Regions from separate parts of the Microbacterium sp. C23T genome, predicted to be linked through region 2. Evidence: predicted binding sites of a transcription regulator. Region 2 holds the regulator's gene; the other holds the start of a gene.
What was found. Region 2 encodes HspR, which represses chaperone genes until heat shock. Its sites were predicted from a motif close to AAGTTGAGTCNNNNNGACTCAACTT; they were not measured.
Positions count from the first base shown of each region.

Region 1: a site for HspR is predicted at 3,795-3,819, ahead of ACLBXX_RS11920 (ATP-dependent Clp protease ATP-binding subunit). Genes of this name have one in related genera too.

Region 1 covers NZ_JBKFBD010000018.1:87,517-95,248, reverse strand. Annotated here, with positions in the region: gene ACLBXX_RS11945 (hypothetical protein) at 397-1,065, shown strand; gene ACLBXX_RS11940 (class I SAM-dependent methyltransferase) at 1,069-2,172, opposite strand; gene ACLBXX_RS11935 (MarR family winged helix-turn-helix transcriptional regulator) at 2,263-2,682, shown strand; gene ACLBXX_RS11930 (DUF3817 domain-containing protein) at 2,748-3,212, shown strand; gene ACLBXX_RS11925 (VOC family protein) at 3,294-3,665, opposite strand; gene ACLBXX_RS11920 (ATP-dependent Clp protease ATP-binding subunit) at 3,834-6,392, shown strand; gene ACLBXX_RS11915 (LLM class flavin-dependent oxidoreductase) at 6,528-7,403, shown strand; gene ACLBXX_RS11910 (LLM class flavin-dependent oxidoreductase) at 7,400-7,732, shown strand, end outside.
Region 2 covers NZ_JBKFBD010000023.1:51,564-59,295, forward strand. Annotated here, with positions in the region: gene ACLBXX_RS13920 (collagen-binding domain-containing protein) at 1-2,529, shown strand, start outside; gene ACLBXX_RS13925 (heat shock protein transcriptional repressor HspR) at 2,593-3,063, opposite strand; gene ACLBXX_RS13930 (DnaJ C-terminal domain-containing protein) at 3,116-4,114, opposite strand; gene ACLBXX_RS13935 (nucleotide exchange factor GrpE) at 4,130-4,744, opposite strand; gene dnaK (molecular chaperone DnaK) at 4,747-6,615, opposite strand; gene ACLBXX_RS13945 (hypothetical protein) at 6,789-7,346, opposite strand; gene ACLBXX_RS13950 (alpha/beta hydrolase family protein) at 7,410-7,732, opposite strand, start outside.

The DNA.
Region 1 (7,732 bases), on a different contig from region 2:
GAAGGCGGTGACCGAGGTGGAGACCCCGACGATAGTCCGAACCCCGCTGGCCACCTCCTCGATGTACACGCCGGGATAGGTCAATTGGGACGGCATGGCTGTCTCCAGAGAGGATGCATCGATCTGGGGCCCCGCCGGCGGTACCCGAAGCCGACGGGAGGGAGACGACCCCACCACGTGGCGTCGTCGGCGTGGCCTCGACGGCCACGGTGCGAAATGCAAGGACCTCGATTCGAGAGTCAATCCCTCGCGGTGGGGGCTGTCAAGAGCCCGGCGTGCAGGGACGATTTCCGCGGAACAGGTGACACGGGGCGCGCGCGTTCCTACAGTTGAGTCACAACGCCGAGGCTGTGGGAGTCCGGCGTCGAGGACGCACGCGGTGGAAGGGGAGTTGCCGTGGACAACGACGTGGATTCGGCCGCGGATCCGGCACCCGCGCGTGCCGCTGCACCCGCAGCGCCGGCGGTGACCCGCGGCACACTCGTGTGGTTCGGCCTCGGCTTCGTGCTGCTGTCGTTCTTCGCCGCGTTCCTCGGATCCTGGCTCGCGCGCTCGGTCGACACGGCTGCGCCCGCGCCCGAGCCGTCGGCTTCGGCGACGGCGTCGCCGGAGTACGAGGACGTGCTCGCCGAGATCCTCCCGGCAGGGTCGGCGGTTCGCGCCGGTTCCGGCGCACCCGAGGAGGGCAAGGGCTACGAGGGCGACGTCTACATCGACGTCCTCAACGCCGACGTGTACCTCTTCAAGGACGACGCGTGGACGCTCGTCGGCAATCTCCGCGAGTCGGCCGCCGAGAACCTCACGGGTGAGCAGGGGCCCGCCGGCGCACAGGGTGAGCAAGGCGCGCAGGGCGAGCAAGGGGCTCAGGGACCGACCGGCGCCGCCGGGGCACCTGGAACGCAGGTGATGCTCGGCACGGCGGCGCCCGACGACGACACCTGCACCGCCGACGGCGACGTGTTCATCGACACGGCAGCCGTCGAGTTCTACGAGTGCAGCGACGGAGCGTGGGTGCTGTTCGGGCCGACGACCGGGCCCGAGCCGACCCCGGACGCCGGCGAGTAGGCGTCAGCGGCGGGTGGACGCCGTCACCGTGAACTTGGTGTTGCGCGCGATCTGCCGGGACGGGCCGACCGCCCGCTCCAGCGCGGGACGGTAGCGCAGTCCCGAGTTCCAGACCGCCCAGAGCTCACCGCCCGGCCGCAGCACGCGGGCGGCCTCGGCGAACATCCGCGGCGCGATCCCTTCGTGCACCGCAGAGCCCGAGTGGAACGGCGGGTTCAGCGCGATGAAGCCCGCGCTCGCGCCCGGCTGCGCCCCCAGCATGTCGTCGCGGACGACCTCGACCCGGTCGGCGACGCCGTTCGCGTCCGCAGTCGCGCGCGCAGAGGCGACAGCGGCTGCCGACTGATCGCAGGCGAGCACGTGGAGGGATGGATGCCGCAGCGCGAGCGCCGTCGCCACCACGCCGGTTCCGCAGGCGAGGTCGATGGCCGCCCCGTCGGGGATCGGGGGCAGGTGCTCCAGCAGGAACCTCGTGCCGATATCGATCGACGCGCCCGCGAAGGCGCCTCCGAAAGCGCACACGATGATCCCGTCGTGCGTCGCGCGCGCAGGCACCGGGTCGCGGCCGTCATGAGGTTCGCGCGCGACGAGCACGCGCGACTTCTGGCGGGCATGCGTGACGTCGAGGCGGGTGAAGCTCTCGCGCAGCACGTCGTTCATGGCGAGCGTCATGTGCTTCACCCGACCGCCGGCGAAGACGACGAGATTGGGTGCCGCGTGCGCGGCGATCAACCCGGCGATGTCGCGAAGGGCGTCGAGTGACCGCGGCAGCCGCAGCAGCACGATGCGCGCGTCGCGCACCAGCTCGGGGGAGAGGGGCAGCGACACGAACGCGTCTTCGAACCCGAAGCGCTCGGCGTTGGCCGCGAGGGCGCGCTCGCCCGTGAGCGGGTCCTGGTGGACACGGATGTCGCGGCCGCCGTCCGAGGCTGCGCCGAGTGTGAGCGCACCGTAACCGTCGCCGATCACCACGATCCCGCCGTCGCCGGCGCCGGTCCGGGCTGCGGCGGACTCGTCGAGGAGCAGCCGGTCCGCAGCATCCGTCGCCACGAGGTCGGGAGCCTCCACGTCGGGCCACCGGCGCAGGTCGTCGAGCGAGAAGGTCACCGTCCCACGGTAGCCGGACGGGCCGCGCCCGGTTCCGGGAACTGCGGGCGAATGCGTGCCGTCCCGCGGCAGCGGGACTAGCATTCAACGGTGCCAGACCGTGCGTTCAGTCCCGTCATCTCGCTGCTGACCGTGGCTGCCGTGTGGGACGCGCACCTCGGCGCGCAGTTGCGCGATCTCGGGCTCACCACGCGGAAGTACGGACTGCTCGCCCACATCGAGGCGACGCCGGGCATCTCGTTCAGCGAGCTCGCGCGGCGCTCGCAGATCACCGTGCAGTCGGCACACACCGCCGTGCAGACCCTTGTCGCCGACGGGCTCGTCGCGGACGCGACGAAGCACGCGGGCGCGGCATCCGATCTGCGCGTGACCGACCGGGGCAGCGAGGTGCTGCAGGCTGCGGAACAGCGGCTGGCGGCTCTCGACGCCGGACTCGCCGCGGGGGCGCCGGCGCTCGCCACGGCGCTCGAGGGGCTGCACGAGCAGCCGTTCGGCCTCGCTCCCGAGTAGAACGAGCCGCCCCGCGTACGGCCAACCTTCAGAAAGCCTGAAACACTTTCAGTTAGGCTGAAGGTGTGCTCCGCAACCCCCACACCCTGTTCCGTGCGCTCGCGATTCTCGAGGCGATCTCGTGGACGCTCCTGATCGCCGGCCTCATCCTCCGCGCCACCACCGACTGGGCGCTCGGCGTCACGATCGGCGGAGGCATCCACGGCTTCATCTTCCTGTCGTACGGCGCGACCGTGATCCTCGTCGCCCTCAACAACCGCTGGCGCGTCGGGCCCACTGTGCTCGCGCTCGTGAGTGCCGTCATCCCCTACGCCACGATCCCGGCGGAGCTCTGGCTCCAGCGCAGTGGTCGTCTCGCGGGCGCCTGGCGACTCGAGGCCACCGACGACCCGCGCGACGCCACCTGGTACGACCGGCTCATGCGGTGGTTCCTGCGGCGTCCCTGGGTGCTCGGCGCCCTGATCGCTCTCGCGGTCGTGCTGCTGTTCGTCGTGCTCCTCATCCTGGGCCCGCCCGGAGGCCGCGACTGACGACGCACGACTCCGGCCGCCTCACTCCCACGGGAGTGGGGCGGCCGCATCGCGTCGTGGGTCGGTGACGGACGCCGCGCCTCAGCGCCAGGCGGGCAACTGCTGCAGCGTCCAGGTGTTGCCGTCGGGGTCGTCGAACTGGACGAACCGACCCCAGTCCTGCTCGTCGACACCGCGCCCCTCGACACCGTTCGCCCGCAGGTGGGCGAGCGCCTCGTCGGCGTCCGGCACGACGATCTGAACCGTGTTCTGCTGACCGGGCTCGAGGGTGTTGCCGAGACCGGTGCCGAAGGCGATCGAGCAGGCGGAACCGGGCGGGGTCGCCTGCACGAAGCGGAGGCCTTCGACGGGCGTCTGGTCGTGGTCGATGTTCCAGCCGATCCTCTCGTAGAACTCCTTCGCGCGATCGACGTCCGTCACCGGCACGAAGATGAGCTCGATCTTCCAGTCCATCGTGTTCCCTCTCGTCTTTGAAGCAGGTCCCCCGTGGAGGAGACGTTACGCCGGGGGTCCGACATGCGCCGCTGGGGAATACCTGCGGATGGGTGCGGTTGAACTTGACAATGCCTGTGTCAAGTTCAAAACTTGATACTCCTCCACTCAAGTTTCAGGAGAGATGGAATGCCAGAAGACTTCACCCCCCAGGCCGGCGACGACGCGAGCTCGTTCGACGAGTTCCTGTCGCGCTACCTCGCGGGCGAGCGCGCCCGCGCCGAGCGCTCGATCGACCTGAGCCGCTACCTCGGCGCCCGCACCCAGGAGCTGCTCCAGCGCGCCGGCAAGTACGCGCTCGAGCGCGGCCAGCACGAGCTCGACGCCCTGCACGTCCTGCGCATCCTCGTCGCCGAGGCCCCGGCGCGCGATGCCGTGCAGCGCATCGGCGCCGACGCCGACGCGATCGCGCGCGCCACCGAGGAGCGCCTTCCCGCCGCGACCGCTGCGGCCGACGTCGACGGGGCCGTCGTGACCTCGTCCGTGCAGCGGGCGCTGTTCCACGCGTTCCAGGTCGCCCGCTCGTCGGGATCGACCTACGTCGACCCCGAGCACCTGTTCTTCGCCCTCGTGCTCGCGCAGGACACGCCCGCCGGTCAGGTGCTGGCCCGTGCCGGCGTGACGGCCGAGGCGCTCATGCAGGGTGCGCGCGAGACCGTGACGCCGGGCGAGAGCGCCCAGGCGGAGGTGCGGCCCGAGGGCGCAGCATCCGACACCCCCATGCTCGACACGTACGGCACCGACCTGACGGCGCGCGCCGTCGCCGGCGAACTCGACCCGGTGATCGGGCGCGCCGACGAGATCGAGCAGACGATCGAGATCCTCAGCCGCCGCACCAAGAACAACCCGGTGCTGGTCGGCGAGGCCGGCGTCGGCAAGACCGCGATCGTCGAGGGACTCGCTCAGGCGATCGTCGACGGCTCCGTGCCCGAGCAGCTGCTCGGCAAGCGCGTGATCGCGCTCGACCTGCCCGCCATGCTCGCGGGCACCCGCTACCGCGGCGACTTCGAGGAGCGCCTCACCAAGACGATGGACGAGATCGCCGCCCACAAGGGCGAGCTGATCGTCTTCATCGACGAGGTGCACACGGTGGTGGGCGCGGGCGGCGCCGGTGACGGCGGGATGGATGCGGGCAACATCCTCAAGCCGCGCCTCGCGCGTGGCGAGCTGCACCTCGTGGGCGCGACGACGCTCAAGGAGTACCGCGTGATCGAGAAGGACCCCGCTCTGGAGCGCCGGTTCCAGCCGGTGCGCGTCGGCGAGCCCTCGGTCGAGGACGCGGTGCTGATCCTGCGCGGACTGAAGCCCGCGTACGAGGAGCACCACGGCATCGTCTACACCGACGAGGCGCTGCGCGCCGCCGTCGAGCTCAGCGACCGCTATCTGACCGAGCGCGTGCTGCCCGACAAGGCGATCGACCTCATCGACCAGGCGGGTGCGCGACTGCGGCTGCGTCTCGGGTCGAAGGTGGACGTGAGCGGGCTCATCGAGCGCCTCGCGACCCTCGAGGCGGACAAGAACGCCGCCGTGTCGGCGGAGCACTACGAGGAGGCGTCGCAGATCCGCGACCAGATCGCCGAGGTGCAGGACCGCCTCGAGCGTGCCACCGCGGCGGGCGCCGCCGTGCGCACCGAGGCGATCGTGGACGAGCCCGAGATCGCCGCGGTGATCAGCCGGGCCACCGGCATCCCGGTGAACCGCCTGACCGAGACCGAGCGCGAGCGCCTGGCGTCCCTCGAGGACGAGCTGCACGACCGCGTGATCGGACAGGACGACGCCGTGACCGCCGTCGCCAAGGCGGTCCGCCGCAACCGCACCGGCATGGGCGACGCCCGTCGCCCGGTGGGGTCGTTCCTCTTCCTCGGCCCGACCGGGGTGGGCAAGACCGAGCTCGCGAAGGCGCTCGCGGCTTCGCTGTTCGACGACGAGGGTGCGGTCATCCGCTTCGACATGAGCGAGTTCGGCGAGCGGCACACCGTGTCGCGCCTCGTCGGCGCCCCTCCCGGATACGTCGGCTACGACGAGGCCGGACAACTCACCGAGCGCGTGCGGCGCAACCCGTACTCGATCGTGCTGTTCGACGAGATCGAGAAGGCGCACCCCGACGTGTTCAACCTGCTGCTGCAGGTGCTCGACGACGGGCGCCTCACCGACGGGCAGGGTCGCACGGTCGACTTCCGAAACACGGTGGTCGTCATGACGTCGAACCTCGGCTCGGAGTTCCTCGCGTCCCGCGGCGGGGCGATCGGCTTCCTCGCCGACGGGGGAGGGACGACCGGCTTCGGGTCCGAGAAGGATCTGCGCGACCGCGTCTTCGGCAAGCTGCGCGAGGCGATGCGCCCCGAGTTCCTCAACCGCATCGACGAGATCGTGCTGTTCCGCAAGCTCGAGAAGCCGCAGCTGCAGAGCATCGTGCGACTGCTGCTCGGGGCATCCGACGCGCGCCTCGCGAAGCGCGAGGTTTCTCTCGTGGTGACGGACTCGGCGGTGGCGTGGCTCGCCGACAACGGGTACGAGCCCGAGTACGGCGCACGGCCGCTGCGCCGCCTCATCCAGCGCCAGGTGGACGACCGCATCGCCGACCTGTTCGTCACGGGCGCGCTCGTGGACGGCGGGACAGTGACGGTGGATGCCTCGGCCGAGGCACTCTCCGTGGTCGCCGGTTCCCCCTTCGCGGTGGCCGCCTGATCCGAGCATCGACCCCGCTCACCTGTCGCGATCTGCCGGCTCCCGGCGCTTCGCGACAGGTGAGCGGGAGAGCGCCGAGCCCGCGGAGGGCCGGCGCTCTTCGCGTGTGTCGGCGCGCCCTGCCAGAGTGGGTTCATGACCCGCATCGGCGCGATCTTCAATCCGTACACCCACACCCCCGACGAGTTCCGCGATGCCGTGCTGGCGGCGGAGTCCGCGGGACTGCCCGAGCTGTGGATCTGGGAGGACTGCTTCAAGCAGTCCGCGTTCGCCACCGTGGGCGCGGCCCTCGCGTGGACCGAGGCGCTGCGCATCGGCATCGGGATCGCGCCGATGCCGCTGCGCAACGTCGCCGCGACGGCGATGGAGATCGCCACGGTCGAGCGCCTGTTCCCCGGCCGGCTGCTTCCCGGCGTCGGCCACGGCGTGCTCGACTGGATGGGGCAGGTCGGGGCGCGCGTCGCCTCGCCGCTGACCCTCATGCGCGAGTACGTGCCTGCGCTGCGCGGACTGCTCGCCGGTGACCAGATCAGCCTCGACGGTCGCTATGTCACTCTCCGTGACGTGCGTCTGGACTATCCGCCGGTCGCGCCGCCGCTCGTGTACGCGGCGGCAGAGGGGCCGAAGACACTGCGGCTGAGCGGCGAGGTGGGCGACGGGACCGTGCTCGACAGTGGGCACACCGCGGGGGAGTACGCCGTCGCGACGGCCGCCATCCGCGAGGCGCGTGCCGCGTCGGGTCGCGCCGGTGACCACGACGTGGTGGCCTACGTCGTCACCGCCTTCGGCGCGGATGCCGAGGTCCGGGCGATCGCCGACGTGGGCGACAAGCCCGATCCCGCCGAGCGCGCGCTGTGGGGCGACCCGGCGGACGTCGCCGCGGGCGCGCAGCGCTTCTTCGACGCCGGGGTGGACGACGTGGTGCTCCTGCCCTCGTCGCGCGGCGACATCGCCGAGTTCTACCGGTCTGCTGCCGAGGTGTCGCGCCTCGTCGGCGCGAGTGTCGCATGACGGCGGTGCTGTCGATCGGGATCGCCGCCGCAGCCGGCGCGGATGTCGGTGCGCGCGTCGCGGCGGCCGCCGAGGCCGCCGGGCTCCACGCGCTCTGGGTGAACGACACCCCCGGACACGACGCACTCGCCGTGCTCGCGGCCGCTGCGGGTGCGACCGAGCGGCTCGTGCTCGCCACGGGAGTGCTTCCGATCGACCGTCGCACGCCCGACGGCATCCTCGCGGGCGCCGACGCGCTTCCGGCCGACCGCCTCGTGCTGGGCATCGGCTCGGGCCAGCTGCGCACCGGAGCCGTCGCGAGGGTCACGGATGCGGCCACCGCCCTTCGC
Region 2 (7,732 bases):
TTCTCCCCCGGACCGACGCCCGGCGTGTCGAACCCTCTGGTCATCCGGGTGCCCGCGGGGACGACCGACGTGATCGGCGCGCGGGCGGATCCGCAGGGTGTGCACTCGCCGTACATCGTGTGGGACCTCTCGCAACTGACCGGTGACGTCACCGTGACCGCCGGCCAGGCCCGCATCGACGGCTCGATCTACGCACCGAACGCATCGGTCACCGTGAACGCGGCACCGCTCGACGGCCAGGTGATCGGCCAGAACGTCATCATCCAGGGCGGCGAGGTCCACTCGTTCCTCTTCTCGGGCGAGATCTCGTGCAACGACGCCAGCGGCACCTTCGTGGTGCGCAAGGCCCTGTCCGGCGGCATCGGGCCCGGCGATCTCCCCGAGGGCGCGACGTTCACCGTCAACTACCGCGCCGTGGACCCGGACGACAACGTCACCGTCGGCTCGCTCGAGGTCCCCGCCGACGGCACTCCCGTCCCCGCCGGCGAACGGTTCCCCGAGGGCACGAAGATCACCTTCGAGGAGATCACGCCCGAGACCGTCCCCGGCTGGGAGTGGGGCGACGTCGAGATCGACCCGAACCCGCTGATCGTCGGCACCGGCACCGCCCAGGTGGTCGTCACGAACACGGCGACCCGGTTGACGGGCACCTTCAGTGTCTCGAAGTCGATCGACGATGCGTCGGGCGAACCTCCGGTGCTCGAGGGTGCGGTCCCCGTCACGTGGATCGCCCGCTACGGCGGCGAGCAGATCGGCACCGGCACGATGAACGTGTCCTTCACCGGCACGCCTGCCGTCCCCGTCGACGGGAACGGCGCCCCGATCGCCTTCCCGGTGGGCGCGCGCATCATCCTCACCGAGAACCTCGACGGCATCGATCCGCCGCCGGGGTACGACTGGAGCGGGATCGGGTGGAACCCCGGGCGAACGTTCGTGATCACCGATGCCGACACGACCGTGGCCGTCGAGCTGACGAACTTCGTCACCCCGGCCGACGACGGCCGCACGATCACGATCGTGAAGTCCGCGACCGGCCCGGCCGCTGACCCGCGGTTCGGCTACGAGGTCACCTACAACACGAACCCCGCCCCTGAGCGGGCGACCCTTCCCCTGCCGGTGGGTGTGCCCCAGCTGATCGAGAACCTCGAGACGGGCGCCGAGACGCTGGAGCTCGCCGAGCTTCCGCCGACGTTCGAGGGCGACACCGTGGCGAACGTCGACGACTGGGTGCCGCCCGTCTTCCACGTCACGATCGACGGCGTGACGACTCCGTACCAGCCGGACGCGTTCGGGGACATCGTGGACATCCCGCTGCCGCCCGACTCGGAAGCCGACATCGAGATCGAGGTGACGAACGCGCTCAAGGAGGGCACCTTCACGATCTCGAAGGAGTTCGACGGCGTCCCGCCCGACCAGGTGCCCCCGGGCCTCGAGTTCACCGTCGCGTGGACGGCGTACTTCCCGACGACCGCAGCCGAGGACGTGATCCAGCGGGGCGTGCTGCGGGTCCCCGGAAACGGTGCGCCGGTCGGCCCCGTCGACGACGCGGGCGAGCCGCTGCTGTTCCCGTACGGCACCGTCGTGACGTATGAGGAGCAGGCGGCGCCGAGCATCCGGCACCTCTCCTGGCTCGGCGCCGTGTTCGACCTCGACCAGCTCACGATCGGCGTCGACGACCAGGCCGTGGTGCACGCGACGCTCACCAACGACGCGTCGCTGATCGAGGGAACGTTCCTCGTGCAGAAGAGCATGGACGGCCTCGACCCGGACGATCTCCTCGTCGACTCGTTCACGATCGACTACGTGGCGCACCTGCCGAGCCGCGACGTGCTGGTGGGCCGGTTCGAGCTTCCTGCCGACGGGACGCCGGCGGGTCCGGTCGACGGCGAAGGCAACCCGATCTTCTTCCCCATCGGCACGATCGTCAACGTCCTCGAGGAGGAGCCTGACCCGTCCGCGCTGCCAGAGGGCTACGAGTGGGGCGAGACGACGTGGAGCCCGGCGAGCTTCGTCGAGATCGGCCCCGGCGAGACACCGCCGGTGCTCGAAGTCACCAACTCGGTGGTCGCGATGACCCGCTGGGCGGTGACGAAGGTCGTCGCGGGCAACGGCGGATCGTCGGTCCCGGCGGGCACCACGTTCCCTGCCGATTGGTGGCTCAATGGCGTCGCGCAGCCCCGCATCGAGCTGGAGCCGAACGTCACGATCACGTCGCCGTACTTCCCGGTCGGCACGATCATCGAGGCCCGGGAAGCCGACCTGCCGTCGATCCCCGGAGTGGACTGGGGAACGCCGACATGGACGGTCGCCGGTGAGACACTCGTCCCCGACGAGGACGGGAAGGTCACGCTGCCGATGTCGGAGGTGCGCACGCCGCAGACGGCGGAGCTGACGCTGACCAACACGGCGAGCACACGTCCGCTTCCGGCCACGGGCGGCGGTGGGCTCTCGCCCCTCGTCCCGCTCGGAGCCGTCGGCCTGATCGCGGTGGGGCTCCTGCTGGCCATGAGACGGGCGCGACGCGCCTGACGCACGACCCCGGGCGCACACGAAGAGGGAGGGGACGGATGCCGTCCCCTCCCTCTTGGTGAATCAGCCCACCTGGGTCTCGTCCGGGGGTTCGCTCTGCTGCGCGAGCGCCGTGCGCGGACGCCACACCACGACCTCGGTCGCGCGGCGCACGCGCGTGCCGTGACGCAGCGTCACGACCGCGCCGGTGGACCCGGCGGCGAAGACACGGGCACCCGGCCGCTTCTCGAGTTCGGCGCGCATGCGGTCCTCGAGGTCGCGGACGCGGCCGTGCAGCTCCTGTACGCGGTTCTCGAGCTCGAGGATGCGCACGATCGCGGGAAGGCCGATGCCGTCCGACGACATGCGGGCCACCTCGCGCAGCTGCTCGACGTGGCGCAGCGAGTAGCGCCGTGACCCGCCCTGTGTGCGGGCGGGCACGACCAGCCCGAGCCGGTCGTACTGACGCAGCGTCTGCGGGTGCATGCCCGACAGCTCGGCGGCGACGGCGATCGCGAAGATCGGGGCATCCTCGTCGATGTCGTCCTCGGTCATCCTTCTCTCACCATCCTCCGGATGCGGGTCGCCGGGCGACCCGCATCATCGTCTAGCCCTGCGCCTTGGCCATGAGGTCGGCGCGCGGGTTCTCCTTCGACTCGAGGCTCTGGAAGCGCTCGAGCGCTTCGCGCGCGGCCTCGTCGAGGTGCGACGGCACAGCCACCTGCACCTCGGCGAGGAGGTCGCCGGTGCCCTTGGCCGTCTCGACACCGCGGCCCTTGACGCGCAGCACGCGGCCGGACGGCGTGCCTGGGGCGACACGCAGCCGCACCGGATCGCCGCCGAGGGTCGGCACCTCGATGGTGGCGCCGAGCGCGGCCTCGGTGAACGTGACCGGCACGGTGACGCGCAGGTTGAGCCCGTCGCGCGTGAACACCGGGTGCGGGCGCACGGTCACCTGCACGACGATGTCGCCGTTCTCACCGCCGTCGGGCGAGTGACGCCCGCGGCCGCGCAGCCGGATCTTCTGCCCGTCCGAGACGCCTGCGGGGATCTTCACTTTGAACGGCTTGCCGTCCTCGCCTGCCAGCGTGATGGTCTCGCCCCTGGTCGCCGTGACGAAGTCGATCGTCGTGCGCGCCGTGACGTCGGCGCCGCGCGTCGGGCCGCCGAAGCCGCGATAACCGCCGCTCGTCTGCCCGAACCGCCCGGAGCCGAAGCCGGTGCCGCCCTGCTGCTGGTTGAACATCGCGAAGATGTCGTCGAAGTCCTCGGCGCTCTGGTAGCGCGCGCCGCGGCCCTGGTTGAACATCGAGAAGACGTCCTCGAAGCCGCCGGCGCCGCCCGGGCCGCCCGACGTGAATCGAGCGCCCGAGCCCATCGCGCGGATCTGGTCGTACTCCTTGCGCTGCTCCGCGTCGGAGAGCACCGAGTACGCCTCGCTGACCTCCTTGAACTTCGCCTCGGCGGCCGCGTCACCCTGGTTGGAGTCGGGGTGGTACTTCCGCGCGAGCTTGCGATACGTCTTCTTGAGGTCCGCCTCGCTGACGTCCTTCGAGACGCCGAGCACCGAGTAGAAGTCCTTGTCGAACCAGTCCTGACTGGCCATGGAGCCTCCTTGGGGTTACTCGGCGGGAACCGCGACGACGACCTTCGCCGGACGCAGCTCCACCGAGCCGAGGCGGTAGCCGATCTCGACGACCTCGACGATCGTGGTCTCGGTCGCGCCCGGCGTCGGCACCTGGAAGATCGCCTCGTGCTGCTGCGGGTCGAACGCCTCGCCGGCCGCGCCGTAGGTGGTGAGCCCGATGCGCTCGGCGACGCCGCGGAGCTTGTCGGCGATCGCCGCGAAGGCGGATCCCTGCTCCAGGTCGCCGTGCTTCTCGGCGCGGTCGAGGTCGTCGAGCACCGGGAGGATGCCCTTCGCGACCGCGCCCTGGGCGCGCTCGATCTCGACCTCGCGCTGCTCCTCGGTGCGGCGGCGATAGTTGGCGTACTCGGCCTGGAGGCGCTTGAGGTCGTTCAGCAGCTGCGACTCGAGGTCGGCGAGCACGGCGTCCTCGGCCGCGGCGTCGGCGTTCTGCGCGGCGCCGAGGATGTCGTCGACCGTGAGCTCGTCCTGCCCGTCCTGCGGCGCGGGGCCGGAGGCGTTCGCCTCCGACCCCACACCTTCAGGCCGAACCTCGTCGCCGTCGCCCGGTTCTTCGACCGGTTCCGGGTTGTGGTTCTTGTTCGCCATGGTTACTTCTTCTCGTCCTCTTCGTCCACGACCTCGGCGTCGACGACGTCCTCATCGGAGTCGGTCGAGGCCTGGCCGTCGCCGGCGTCGCCGGGGGCGGCATCCGGAGCGGACTGCGAGGCCTGGCTCGAGGCGTAGATGGCCTCGCCGAGCTTGCCCTGGCTCTGGTTCAGCTTGTCGAACGCGGCCTTCACGGCCTCGTCGTCCTCGCCCGCGAGCGCGGTCTTGAGAGCGTCGACGTCACCCTGCACCTCGGTCTTCACCTCGGCGGGGAGCTTGTCCTCGTTCTCCTTGATGAGCTTCTCGATCGAGTACGAGAGGGTCTCGGCCTGGTTGCGCACCTCGGCGGCCTCGCGACGCTTCTTGTCGTCGGCGGCGTGCTCCTCGGCCTCGCGCACCATGCGCTCGATGTCGTCCTTCGGCAGCGACGAGCCGCCGGTGATCGTCATCGACTGCTCCTTGCCGGTGCCCTTGTCCTTCGCGGACACGTGCACGATGCCGTTCGCGTCGATGTCGAAGGTGACCTCGATCTGCGGGATGCCGCGCGGAGCCGGCGCGATGCCGGTCAGCTCGAACGTGCCCAGCGGCTTGTTGTCGCGGGTGAACTCGCGCTCGCCCTGGAAGACCTGGATCGCGACGGACGGCTGGTTGTCGTCGGCCGTCGTGAAGGTCTCCGACCGCTTGGTCGGGATGGCGGTGTTGCGCTCGATGAGCTTCGTCATGATGCCACCCTTGGTCTCGATGCCGAGACTCAGGGGGGTCACGTCGATGAGGAGGACGTCCTTGCGCTCGCCCTTGAGGACACCGGCCTGGAGGGCGGCGCCGACGGCGACGACCTCGTCCGGGTTCACACCCTTGTTGGGCTCCTTGCCGGCTTCCTTCATCACGAGCTCCGACACCGCGGGCATGCGGGTCGAGCCGCCGACGAGCACGACGTGGTCGATGTCGCCGACCTTGATGCCGGCCTCGCGGATGACGTCCTCGAAAGGCTTCTTGGTGCGGTCGAGGAGATCCTTGGTGAGGTCCTCGAACTTGGCGCGCGTGATCGTCTCCGACAGCGACACGGGGCCCGAGTCGGTCAGCGACAGGTACGGCAGGTTCACCGACGTGCTGGTCGACGAGGAGAGCTCCTTCTTCGCCTGCTCGGCGGCCTCCTTGAGGCGCTGCAGCGCGATCTTGTCGCCCGAGACGTCGACACCGGTGGTGTCCTTGAACTGCTTGATGAGGTAGTCGACGAGACGCTGGTCCCAGTCGTCGCCGCCGAGCCGGTTGTCACCGGCGGTCGCACGCACCTGGATGGTCGAGAAGTCGTCGTCCTTGCCCACCTCGAGCAGGGAGACGTCGAACGTTCCGCCACCGAGGTCGAAGACGAGGATGAGCTCGTCCTCCTTGCCCTTGTCGAGGCCGTAGGCCAGGGCGGCCGCGGTGGGCTCGTTGATGATGCGCAGGACGTTGAGGCCCGAGATCTCGCCGGCCTCCTTGGTGGCCTGGCGCTCGGCGTCGTTGAAGTACGCGGGGACGGTGATGACGGCGTCGGTGACGGTGTCACCGAGGTACTGCTCGGCGTCGCGCTTCAGCTTCTGGAGGATGCGCGCGGAGATCTCCTGCGGCGTCCAGCGCTTGCCGTCGACGTCGAAGCCCCAGTCGGTGCCCATGTGACGCTTGACCGATGAGACGGTGCGGTCGACGTTGGTGACGGCCTGGCGCTTGGCGGTCTCGCCGACGAGCACCTCGCCGTCCTTCGTGTACGCGACCACCGACGGGGTCGTGCGGAAGCCCTCGGCGTTCGCGATGACCTTGGGCTCGCCGCCCTCGAGGACGCTCACGACCGAGTTGGTCGTACCGAGGTCGATTCCAACAGCACGTGCCATGTGTATCTCTCCTTCATAAGGGCGCAGACGGATGCTGCCACCCGAGGTTTACGGGGAAGTCTTCTCGCGGCGCACCATGAGGTTGAGTCGCGATGGCTCAACCATACGCCTGGGTCGCAGCATCCGTCAAATCAAAGTTGATACGAGACGGCTCAACTTGGCCGACGCCGTCGTCAGATCGAGTGCGCGAGGGTCTGCAGCCCGATCACGAGCAGGCCCAGGGCGAGAAGGATGCCGAGGGCGACGAGCTTCTGCACCCATGACAGCCGCGCGCGGCGGACGGCCGCCCACCCGATCACGCCGAGGGTGGCGATGTAGACGATGCTCGAGACCCGAAGCGCCGTCTCGAGGTGCATCACGTCGAGCCACGCGAGCGCGATCAGGATGCCCGGTACGACGACGGTGCCGAGCGCTCCCCCGGCGATGCGCCCGAGCACCGCGAACTCCCCGGCGCTCGGGAACTCCTGGTGCACCGCGAGGTGCGACACGATGTCCGACACGAACCCGGCGGCTGTGATGCCGACGACGCCCAGCACGAGCGCGAAGAACGCGTGGTCGGGCTCGGCGTGATCGCTCGCCGACACCACGAGCACGATCGCCAGGCCCGTGAAGGTGGCGTAGACCCGCTCCTTGAAGTAGCGGACGAACGCGTCCTCCTGACCGTCGAACTCCTCGAGTCGCCGCTGGTGCTTGCGCGAGCGCGGTCGCCCGCCGTCTCGTTCGTCGGTCATGTCGTCACCCTACGGGTGGGGGATGGATGCTGACGACCTTGGTCTCTCGCCCGTCGCTGGTCGTCAGCGCGCCGCGAGCACGTCGTCGAGCCAGTCGAGCGCACGGCGGTTGAGGAGCGACCGGTTCTGCATCGAGCAGTGACCGCCGGCGCCCTCGGCAGCCGTGAAGTCGATCACGGTGGCGTCGGGCAGGGCGGCCGCGAACGCGGGCACGCCCGCCGCGAGCGGGTCGCCCTCGGCGCGCGTGAGCAGCACCGGGCAGCGGATGTCGTCGACGCGATCGATGCGGTACTCGACGCTACGTGCGACGAAACCCTTCAGGTCCGTGACACCGTTCACCCAGAATCCGCGCTGCACGATCGACCAGCGGAGTTTGCGGTCCTGAT